2 regions of the Lysobacter brunescens genome follow, and region 1 is predicted to be linked to the other one. Evidence: predicted binding sites of a transcription regulator. Region 1 holds the regulator's gene; the other holds the start of a gene.

Region 1 (4,961 bases):
GGTTGCGCGCCTGCACCAGCTCGTGGAACTTCTTGTCCTCCTCGCGGTGCGCCTCGGCGTCCTGGACCATGCGCTGGATCTCGTCGTCCGACAGGCCCGAGCCGGCCTTGATCTCGACCTTCTGCTCCTTGCCGGTCTTCTTGTCCTTGGCGCTGACGTGCAGGATGCCGTTGGCGTCGATGTCGAAGGTCACTTCGATCTGCGGCATGCCGCGCGGTGCGGGCTCGATGCCGGACAAGTCGAAGCGGGCCAGCGACTTGTTGTACATCGCCTGGGCGCGCTCGCCCTGCAGCACGTGCACGGTCACCGCGCTCTGGTTGTCGGCCGCGGTCGAGTAGGTCTGCGTGGCCTTGGTCGGGATGGTGGTGTTCTTCTCGATGATCTTGTTGAACTCGCCGCCCAGCACTTCGATGCCCAGCGACAGCGGGGTCACGTCGAGCAGCAGCACGTCCTTCACGTCGCCGGCGAGTACGCCGCCCTGGATCGCGGCGCCGATGGCGACGGCCTCGTCCGGGTTCACGTCCTTGCGCGGCTCCTTGCCGAAGAACTCGGCCACCGCCGCCTGCACCTTCGGCATGCGGGTCTGGCCACCGACCAGGATCACCTCGCTGATGTCGCTGGCGCGCAGGCCGGCATCGTTCAGCGCGGTGCGGCACGGATCGATCGTGCGCTTCACCAGATCCTCGACCAGGGCTTCGAGCTTGGCGCGGGTGAGCTTGATGTTCAGGTGCTTCGGACCCGAAGCGTCGGCCGTGACGTACGGCAGGTTCACTTCGGTCTGCTGCGACGAGGACAGCTCGATCTTCGCGCGCTCGGCGGCATCCTTCAGGCGCTGCAGGGCGAGCGGATCCTTGCGCAGGTCGATGCCCTGGTCCTTCTGGAATTCCTCGACGAGGTAGTCGATGACGCGCTTGTCGAAGTCTTCGCCGCCGAGGAAGGTGTCGCCGTTGGTGGCCAGCACTTCGAACTGCTTCTCGCCGTCGACGTTGGCGATCTCGATGATCGACACGTCGAAGGTGCCGCCGCCGAGGTCGTACACGGCGATCTTGCGATCGGCGCCGTCGGCCTTGTCCAGGCCGTAGGCCAGCGCGGCCGCGGTCGGCTCGTTGATGATGCGCTTCACTTCCAGGCCGGCGATGCGACCGGCGTCCTTGGTCGCCTGGCGCTGGCTGTCGTTAAAGTAGGCCGGGACGGTGATGACGGCTTCGGTCACGGTCTCGCCGAGGTAGGCTTCGGCGGTCTTCTTCATCTTGCCCAGCACTTCGGCCGAGATCTGCTGCGGCGCCATCTTGCGGCCATCGCTGGTCGCGACCCAGGCGTCGCCGTTGTCGTGCGCCTGGATGGCGTACGGCACCAGATCGAGGTCCTTCTTGACTTCGGCGTCGGTGAACTTGCGGCCGATCAGGCGCTTCACCGCGTAGAAGGTGTTCTTGGGATTGGTGACGGCCTGGCGCTTGGCGCTGGCGCCGACCAGGACTTCGCCGTCCTTGGTGTAGGCCACGATCGACGGCGTGGTGCGGTCACCCTCGCTGTTTTCGATGACCCTGGCCTTGCCGCCTTCCATGATCGCGACGCACGAATTGGTGGTGCCGAGATCGATACCGATGATCTTGCCCATGACGGGATTCTCCGAGTCTGTGTTTTCTGGGGCGGTCTTGCCGCCGATGTTTCGTATGTATGGCGCGGTGGCGGGGTTTCAAGCGCCGCCTGCCGCGTTCGTCGGACCGCTGGTCGCGACGCCGTGCCCGGCGTCCCCCGCGACCGTGTCCGACCGGGGCGTCAGTCCTGCTTCGCGACCACGACCAGGGCCGGGCGCAGCAGGCGATCGTTGAGCAGGTAGCCCTTCTGGTAGGTCTGCGCGACCGCACCCGGGGCGATGCCCTCGGCGTCGATCATGCTCATGGCCTGATGGTGCTCGGGGTTGAAGGCCTCGCCAGCGGCCGGAGCCACGGCCACCAGGCCATTGGCTTCGGCGATGCGCTGCAGCTGGCGCAGGGTCAGCTCCATGCCGGCGCGCAGCGGGTCGCCTTCCGGCGCGGCGGCCAAGCCGGCCTCCATGCTGTCGAACAGCGGCAGCAAGTCGCCGAGCAGGCGCTCGTTGGCGAACTTGCGGGCCATCTCGACCTCGCGGGCCAGGCGCTTGCGCTGGTTGTCGAGGTCGGCGCGCTCGCGCAGGGATTCGGCGCGCAGCTGTTCCAGTTCGCCCTTGAGGCGTTCGATCATCGCCTCCGGGGTGTCCGCTACGGCCTCGGTCGAGGTCGTGTGCTCGCCCTGGGCCTGGGCATCCTGTGAAGTCTGGTCTTGGGTCATGTCCGTTCCGATGGCGGGAGATGGGAAGGGAAACCCCGCCGACCGCCGAGGGATGGGGACACGTTCGCGGGAATCAAGGGGCGCCGGGTCGCGTGGCGTCGTCCGGCCCCAACGCCTGGCTGAGCACGCTGGCCGCCGCCTCGACCACCGGGATCACCCGGTCGTAGGCCATCCGCGTGGGACCGATCACGCCGAGCACGCCCAGTGTCCGTCCGCCGGCGCCGTAGGGCGCAGTGACCAGCGATACACCGTCCAGCGGGGCCATGCCGGTTTCCTCGCCGATGAAGATGCGGACACCGGGCGCGCGCAGGGTGCGTTCGAGCACCTGCAGGATCTCGCGCTTGCTGGCGAAGGCCTCGAACAGCTCGCGCAGGCGGTCGAGGTTGGACAGGTCCTGCACGCCGATCAACCGGGTCTGGCCGGCCACCAGCATGTCCTCGACGTCGCTGGCCAGGGCCTGGTCGGCCAGCTCCAGCGCCCGGGTCATCAGCGATTCCATCTCCTGCCGCGCGGTCTGCAGCTCGGCCAGCAGCAGGGCCCGGGCCTCGGCCAGCGGCCGGCCGGCGAAATGGGTGTTCAGATAGTTGGCGATCCGCTCCAGCTCGCCGGGCTCGTAGCTGCGGCGGGTCTGCAGGATGCGGTTCTGCACGTCGTTGTCGGCGAAGACCAGGATCGCCAGCACCCGCTGGCCGTCCAGCGGCACGAAATCGACGTGCCGGAACGCGAACTGCTCGCGCTTGGGCACGCTGACCACGCCGACGAAATGGGTCATCGCCGAGACCAGCTCCGAGGCGCTGCCCAGCAAACTCTGCGTGCCGACGCCGGGCGACAGCTCAGCGCGCAGCCGGCCCAGTTCGCCGTCGGCCAGCGGCTGGATCTGCAGCAGGCTGTCGACGAACACCCGGTAGCCCTGCGCGGTGGGCACACGGCCGGCGGAGGTGTGCGGCGCCGCGAGCAGGCCCACGTCCTCCAGTTCGGCCAGGATGTTGCGGATCGTGGCCGGGCTGACGTCCAGGCCGGCATGGCGGGCCAGCGTCTGCGAACCCACGGGCTCGCCGTCGCGGATGTAGCGCGAGATCAGCGTGCGCAGCAGCAGCCGTGCGCGGGGATCGAGCACGAGGGGATCGGAACCTGGGTCGACCGGGCGATTCATGGCCACCGATATAGGCGTTGGCGCCGGCATGCGCAAGCATCGCGACAGACGCAGACCGGCCGCGCGTCTCCAACCGTGAGACGGCGGCGGCGTTCAATGCACCGCATGGCCCCGGCCCGGCCGGCGCGCCCGGGTTCCCGGTTCGGCGATATCCCCACGCCGCATCACGGAACCGGCGCTCCGGCCGTCGCCGAGGCCGGCCTGTCGCACTTTTGATGCACAATCCGCCCCATGCTGACACGCCTCACGCTTCGCGACTTCGCCGTCGTCGCCTCCACGGAACTCGAATTCGGCCCCGGGATGACCGTCATTTCCGGCGAAACCGGCGCCGGCAAATCCCTGCTGGTGGACGCCCTGGGCTTCCTCTCCGGCATGCGTGCCGACAGCGGCATGGTCCGCCATGGCACCGAACGCGCCGAACTCAATGCAGAGTTCGACCTGCGCGACCGCCCCGAGGCGGCCGACTGGCTCAAGGAACAGGAGCTTGATGACGACGGTGCCTGCCAGCTGCGCCGGACCCTGCGTTCCGACGGCGGCTCCCGCGCCTGGATCAACGGCCGCCCGGTCACCGTCGCCCAGCTCGCGGAACTGGCCGGGCTGCTGGTCGAGATCCACGGCCAGCACGAACACCAGGCCCTGTTGTCGAAGGCCAGCCAGCTCGAACTGCTCGACGCCTTCGGCCGCCATGCCCCGGCGCTGAAGGCCGTCCGCGACACCGCCGAGGCCTGGGCTGCGCTGCGCCGCGAGCGCGATGTCCTGGTTCGCGCCGGCGACGTCGGCGACCGCATCGACCTGCTCGACCACCAGTGGCGCGAGCTCGACAAGGAGACGCTGGAGCCGGCCTCGATCGCCGAACTCGCCGCCGACCACCGCCGTTTCGCCAACGCCGCCGGCCTGATCGACACCTGCGAACGCGCCCTCGCCCGCCTCGAAGGCGACGACGCGCCATCGCTGCTGCAGACCGTGCAGCACCTGCGCGGCGAGATCGCCCGCGCCCGCAACGACGAGCCCCGTCTGGACGAAGTCGACGGCATGCTCGACGCGGCTGCGATCCAGATCGACGAAGCCACCCGCCTGCTGCAGCGCATCCGCGACGACCTGGACCTGGACCCGGAACGCTTCGAGGCGCTGGAGGACCGGATCGGGCGCCTGCACGAGCTCGGCCGCAAGCATCGCGTCCCGCCCGAATCGCTGCACGAGGTCCGCGACCGCATCGCCGCCGAGCTGGACACCCTCCGCCATGCCGGGGAACGCCTGGCCGGTCTGGACGACGAGATCGAGGCCGCCGCCGGTCGCTGGCGCGAGGCCGCCGCACACCTCGGGGCAGCACGCCGCGAGGCCGCAGGCCGCCTGTCGCAGGCCACCACCGCCCTGATCGCCGATCTGGGCATGGGCGGTGGGCGCTTCGAGATCGCCCTGGAGCCGATCGACGACGGTCGCCCCGACCCGCAGGGCGCCGAGCGCGCCGAATTCCTGGTCTCGGCCAACGCCGGCCAGC
Region 2 (4,961 bases), on a different contig from region 1:
TTGAGCTGCCTGGTCGCGCCGGTCTGCACGTCCTGCACGTAGACGGTTGTCCTGACCGTGCTCGACACGGAGATCGCGCGACCGCAGGTGGTCGTGCTGCCCGCGCAGACGGTCTGCCCGGTGTCGGTGTCGCGCCACACGAACGAATAGGTGCCCGGCGGCAAGCCGCCCACCTCCAGATGGACGACGGACGGATCGTCCGCGCTCCACGGTGTCCACCAGCTCGTGCACATGCCTTCGCTCAGCGTGTCGTAGGCATAGGTGTCGACGAAACAGCCCAGGGTGGCGTTGGAGACATCGCCGGCCTGCGCGGTCGCGGGCGCAGCGAGGGCGAGGACGGACAACAGGCCGGCGGACACCGCCGCCGAAAGGGATTTCACGATCATAGACAACCTCCATGTGTTCATCGGGATGCCCGTCCCTTCGACGGGCGCAGGCAGTATGCCTGCGGCATTCCTGCGCCGCCTGGCCACCAGCCGCCGCAGGGCGACGTGGCGGCGGCCCCGCGACACTCGGAAACGACGACGGCCCGGAAGACCGGGCCGTCGTGGTGGATCGCGTTGTGTGGCCGGATCAGGCGGCGAACAGCGCCTTCATCTTCTTCAGCGCATTCGCCTCGATCTGGCGGATGCGCTCGGCCGAGACGCCGTACTCGTCGGCCAGTTCCTGCAGCGTGACCTTGCTGTCGGGCTCCAGCCAGCGGCGCTTGATGATGTCGCGCGAGCGGTCATCGAGACGGGCCATGCCTTCGCGGAGCAGGTCGAGCTGGTCGGCTTCGCTGTCGGCGCTCTCGTAGGTCTGCGCCGGGTCCAAGCCTTCAGCCATCAGGTAGGCGGCAGGTGCCGGCGGTGCATGGTCGTCGTCGACATCGTCCGGGGCATCGAAGCCGATGTCGCGACCGGAGAGGCGCGATTCCATCTCCATCACTTCGCGCTCGGACACGTTGAGGTCCTGGGCGACGGCGCGGACTTCCTCGGCGTTGAGCCAGCCCAGGCGGGTCTTGCTGCGGCGCAGGTTGAAGAAGAGCTTGCGCTGCGCCTTCGTGGTCGCGACCTTCACGATGCGCCAGTTCTTGATGATGAACTCGTGCATCTCGGCGCGGATCCAGTGCACCGCGAACGACACCAGGCGGACGCCGACGCTGGGGTCGAAGCGCTTCACGGCCTTCATCAGGCCGATGTTGCCTTCCTGGATCAGGTCAGCCATCTGCAGGCCGTAGCCGTTGTAGCCGCGGGCGACATGGACGACGAAGCGCAGGTGCGAGAGCACCAGTTCGCGCGCGGCGTCGAGGTCGTTGTGCTCGTGGTAGCGGCGGGCGAGCGCCTGCTCGTCCTCGGCCGTCATCACAGGGATCTGGTGGACCGCACCGATGTAGGCCTCGAGCGAACCCAGCGCGCTCGGGATCGGCAGGCTGTTGGGAATCAGGGCAGTGGCAGTGGTCTGGTTCATAAGATCCGATCTTAGCAGTCGCCTGCTTGGAGTGCTAAATCCCTGAAAAGTTCCCCAGCGTTCCATTCATGTTGCGAATCGAACCCTCGGGGTGCGCTTCCTTCCTCTAATGTGCCGGTCCCTGCTTCAAGGTCATGGCCAGCCATCCGTTGACGATGGAGGCGGAGCCGGAAGAATCAAGGGCCTGCGCGGGTGGTGGTGCCGGTGGTGGATCGACCCGGCATGTGACCAGACTGCGGGGCCTCGCCCGGCCCGGGGAGGGTCGAAGGTCATGCCGCGTCCCGGCGTTCAGCCGACAGGCGGCTTGGACCGTGCTTGACAGCCGGCTGCGTCATTGCTGTACTACTACACACAGTACAGACACCCCGGAGCCGCCATGGCACGCACCCGCCCGCTGATGATCCAGATCGCCACCGGCGACACACGTCCGATCGTCCGCCAGATCGTCGATGCGGTGCGCATGCAGATCGCCACCGGCGAGCTGCAGGCAGGCGACCAGCTGCCCAGCGTGCGCGGCCTGGCGCAGCAGCTGACGATCAACCCCAACACCGTGGCCAAGGCCTATGCCGAACTGACGACCGAAGGCTGGGTCGACAGTCGGCAAGGCCTGGGCCTGTTCGTCGCGCCGCCGCGCCAGCGCCTGAGCGAGGCGGAACGCGAACGGCGCTTCGACGAGGCCGTGCAGCGCTTCGTCAACGATGTCGTCCCGCTGGACGCCACCCTCGAGGAGGTCCATGAACGCATGGACGCCGAGTTTCGCGCGCTGGCACCCCGCAAGACCGCCTGAGGACGGGCGCTGAGGCGCGGTCGCTCCGCATCCTCCGCTCCGCCTGCTGTCCGCATTCCCGCGCCGCGCCCGGCGCGACCGTGTCGTGCCGGGTTCCGGTCGCGACGTGTCTTCCTGCCTCTTCCACCGGTTCACGAACCGCACCGGATCCCGCCATGTCCATGACAGACCACGTGATCGAAACCGACGGCCTGAGCAAGCGCTACGGGCGCAAGCTCGCGCTCGACCACCTCGACCTGCGCATCCCGCGCGGCCGCATCCACGCCATCGTCGGTGCCAACGGCGCCGGCAAGTCCACGCTGTTCCGGCTGCTGCTGGGCTTTCTCTCGCCCAGTTCGGGCAGCGCGCGCATCCTCGGCCGCGACAGCGCCCGCCTGTCGCCGGCAGATCGGGCGCGCATCGGCTTCGTCAACGAGGAGCACACCCTGCCCGGCTGGATGCGCGTGGCCGACATCGCGCGCATGCAGCGCCGCGAATACCCGCGCTGGAATCAGCGCGCCTACGACGAGGTGATCGGCCACTACCACGTGCTGCCGGAACAGAAGGTCGGCCAGCTCTCGCGCGGCGAACGCGCGGGCTTCAACCTCGCGCTGGCGCTGGCGCGCTCGCCGGAATTGCTGATCCTCGACGAACCGACGCTGGGACTGGACGTGGTCGCCAAGCGCGCGTTCCTGGAATCGCTGATGTACAGCAACGCGACCGACCAGTGCACGGTGATCTACTGCTCGCACCAGATGGAGGAGATCGAGCGCGTCGCCGACAACCTGATCATCCTCGAACGCGGCCGGCTGGTGCACATGTCGGCACCGGACGAGTTCTGCGCGCGGGTCAGCCACTGGGTCGCGGACATCCCGTTCAAGGGGCCGGACGCCGCCGACATCCCCGGCCTGCTGGAACGCCAGCGCATCGACGGACTGCACCACTACCTCGTGTTCGACCAGGACGATGGTTTCGCGGAATTCCTGCGCGGCGCGGGTGCGCGCAACGTGCAGTGCATGCCGGTGAGCCTGGACCGCGCGGTGAACGCATTCCTCGCCAAGAACCACATCGCGCCCGGCGCGACGCACTGAGGACGCATCGTCATGTTCGAACTGTTCAAGGCAGAATGGCTGCGCTTCCGCACGCTGGCGCTGGCGCTGACCGGCGCGCACCTGATCGTGCTCGCCTTCCTGACCCGCGTGGTCGATCTCGCGCAGCAGCCGCTGGTGGTGCACTGGACCATCGGCGGCTGCTACCTAGCGATCGGCCTGCTCGCGGGCCTGTACCAGATGGGCACCTATCGCAAGGCGAACGTCTGGCTGACCCTGCTGCACCGGCCGATGCCGCCGCGTCGCGTCGCGGTCGCCATCATGCTCGCCTGCGTCGCTGCGCTTGCCATGGTGGTGGCGATCCCGATCCTGCTGGTCGCGCTGTGGCAGGACACGATGACCGCGCGTGTGGTCGACCTGCGTCACTGGCTGCTGGCGCTGTCCGGGCTGCAGCTGGCGACGATCGGCTATCTCGCCGGCGCACAGGGCATGCTCGGCGGCGCACGGCGCGCGTTGGCCGTGCTGCCTTTCCTGTTGCTGCTGCCGATGGCCTCGGCCACCGGTCCGGGGATGCTCGCGCTGCAGGCGCTGTGCGTGCTCTGCCTGGCGGCCGTCGTTCTGGCTTCGTTCCAGCCCGATCTCGATGCGCCGCCGGCGCATCCGCTGGCCGCAGCGATCGTGGCGATGCCGCTGCAGATCGGCGTGTCCTTGCTGCTGGTGCTGGCGGCGTTCGGCGCGGAGTTCGCCTGGATCGCGGAAGGCTCGCATCCGAACAACACCGCCGTGCCGCCGCGCGGTGGCCACAACGAAGTGGAAAAGGCCGACGCGCGGACGCGGATGCGCCTGGCGCTGGAGGGCAGCCGGCATGCCGATGCGGCGCTGCTGCGGGAGCAGATCGCGCTGTCGGACACGCTGGGCATTCCTTCGCAGTTGCGCAGGCTGCCGCTGCGTCACGAACTGGCGAACGTGGCACCGATGGAATTCGACGATCGCGCGCAGGGCGTGCGCTGGGTGTTCAGCCACGACGACATGCGCTTCCACGGCTGGCGCCTCAGCGATCGCAGTGCGGTCGGCATGCTGGGCGTGGGCGACGGCCAGGCCGCGTTCCCCGCGCCCGCGGTGCCGGTGGGCCTCGCGCCGGGTGGCGGCAAGGACGACATGCTGCTGTTCGCCGGCAATACCGCGTACCAGTACGCCGGCGAGGAACGGCGCATCCACGCGCGCATCCGCCTGCCCGCAGGCGAGCATGTCGTCGGCGTCGGCATGCTCGGCGAGACACTGGGCGTGATCGGTGACCGCGCGCTGTACCTCTACGATGCGCGCGAAGCGGCCGAGCATCGCGACACGATGACGCCGCGCCTGCGCGTGCCGATCCCCGGCGCCTACCGCGACATCTACCACCTCGACATCATCGAACTGGTCGATGGACACCTGTTCGTGTTCAGCAACACCTACGACGCCCACACCCAGGACGGCCCCGCGCCCATGCAGTACGTGCTGCGCGCGCATGACGACGGCCGCATCGAGACCATCGCGACACGCCGGCTCGCATACGACTACCCGGCCGTGTTCCGCTACCGCAGCTTCGTGATCTCGCCGGCATCGCATGCGGTGCGCGACCGCGCACTGCGCCTGTTCGCACCGCCGCTGCCGCTGGAAACCACGACGCCGGCGCCGATTCCGCGCGCGATGTGGTG

The links. Region 1 encodes HrcA, which represses chaperone genes, less so after heat shock. Its sites were predicted from a motif close to TTNGCACTCNNNNNNNNNGAGTGCNAA; they were not measured.
Region 2: the regulator HrcA is predicted to act here: its motif matches at 1,461-1,487, upstream of rpoH (RNA polymerase sigma factor RpoH).

Annotation. Positions count from the first base shown of each region.
Region 1 covers NZ_JBHTIF010000004.1:192,548-197,508, forward strand. Annotated here, with positions in the region: gene dnaK (molecular chaperone DnaK) at 1-1,618, opposite strand, end outside; gene grpE (nucleotide exchange factor GrpE) at 1,780-2,310, opposite strand; gene hrcA (heat-inducible transcriptional repressor HrcA) at 2,384-3,463, opposite strand; gene recN (DNA repair protein RecN) at 3,695-4,961, shown strand, end outside.
Region 2 covers NZ_JBHTIF010000001.1:691,955-696,915, forward strand. Annotated here, with positions in the region: gene ACFQ0E_RS02920 (hypothetical protein) at 1-386, opposite strand, end outside; gene rpoH (RNA polymerase sigma factor RpoH) at 574-1,449, opposite strand; gene ACFQ0E_RS02930 (GntR family transcriptional regulator) at 1,826-2,236, shown strand; gene ACFQ0E_RS02935 (ABC transporter ATP-binding protein) at 2,392-3,306, shown strand; gene ACFQ0E_RS02940 (hypothetical protein) at 3,319-4,961, shown strand, end outside.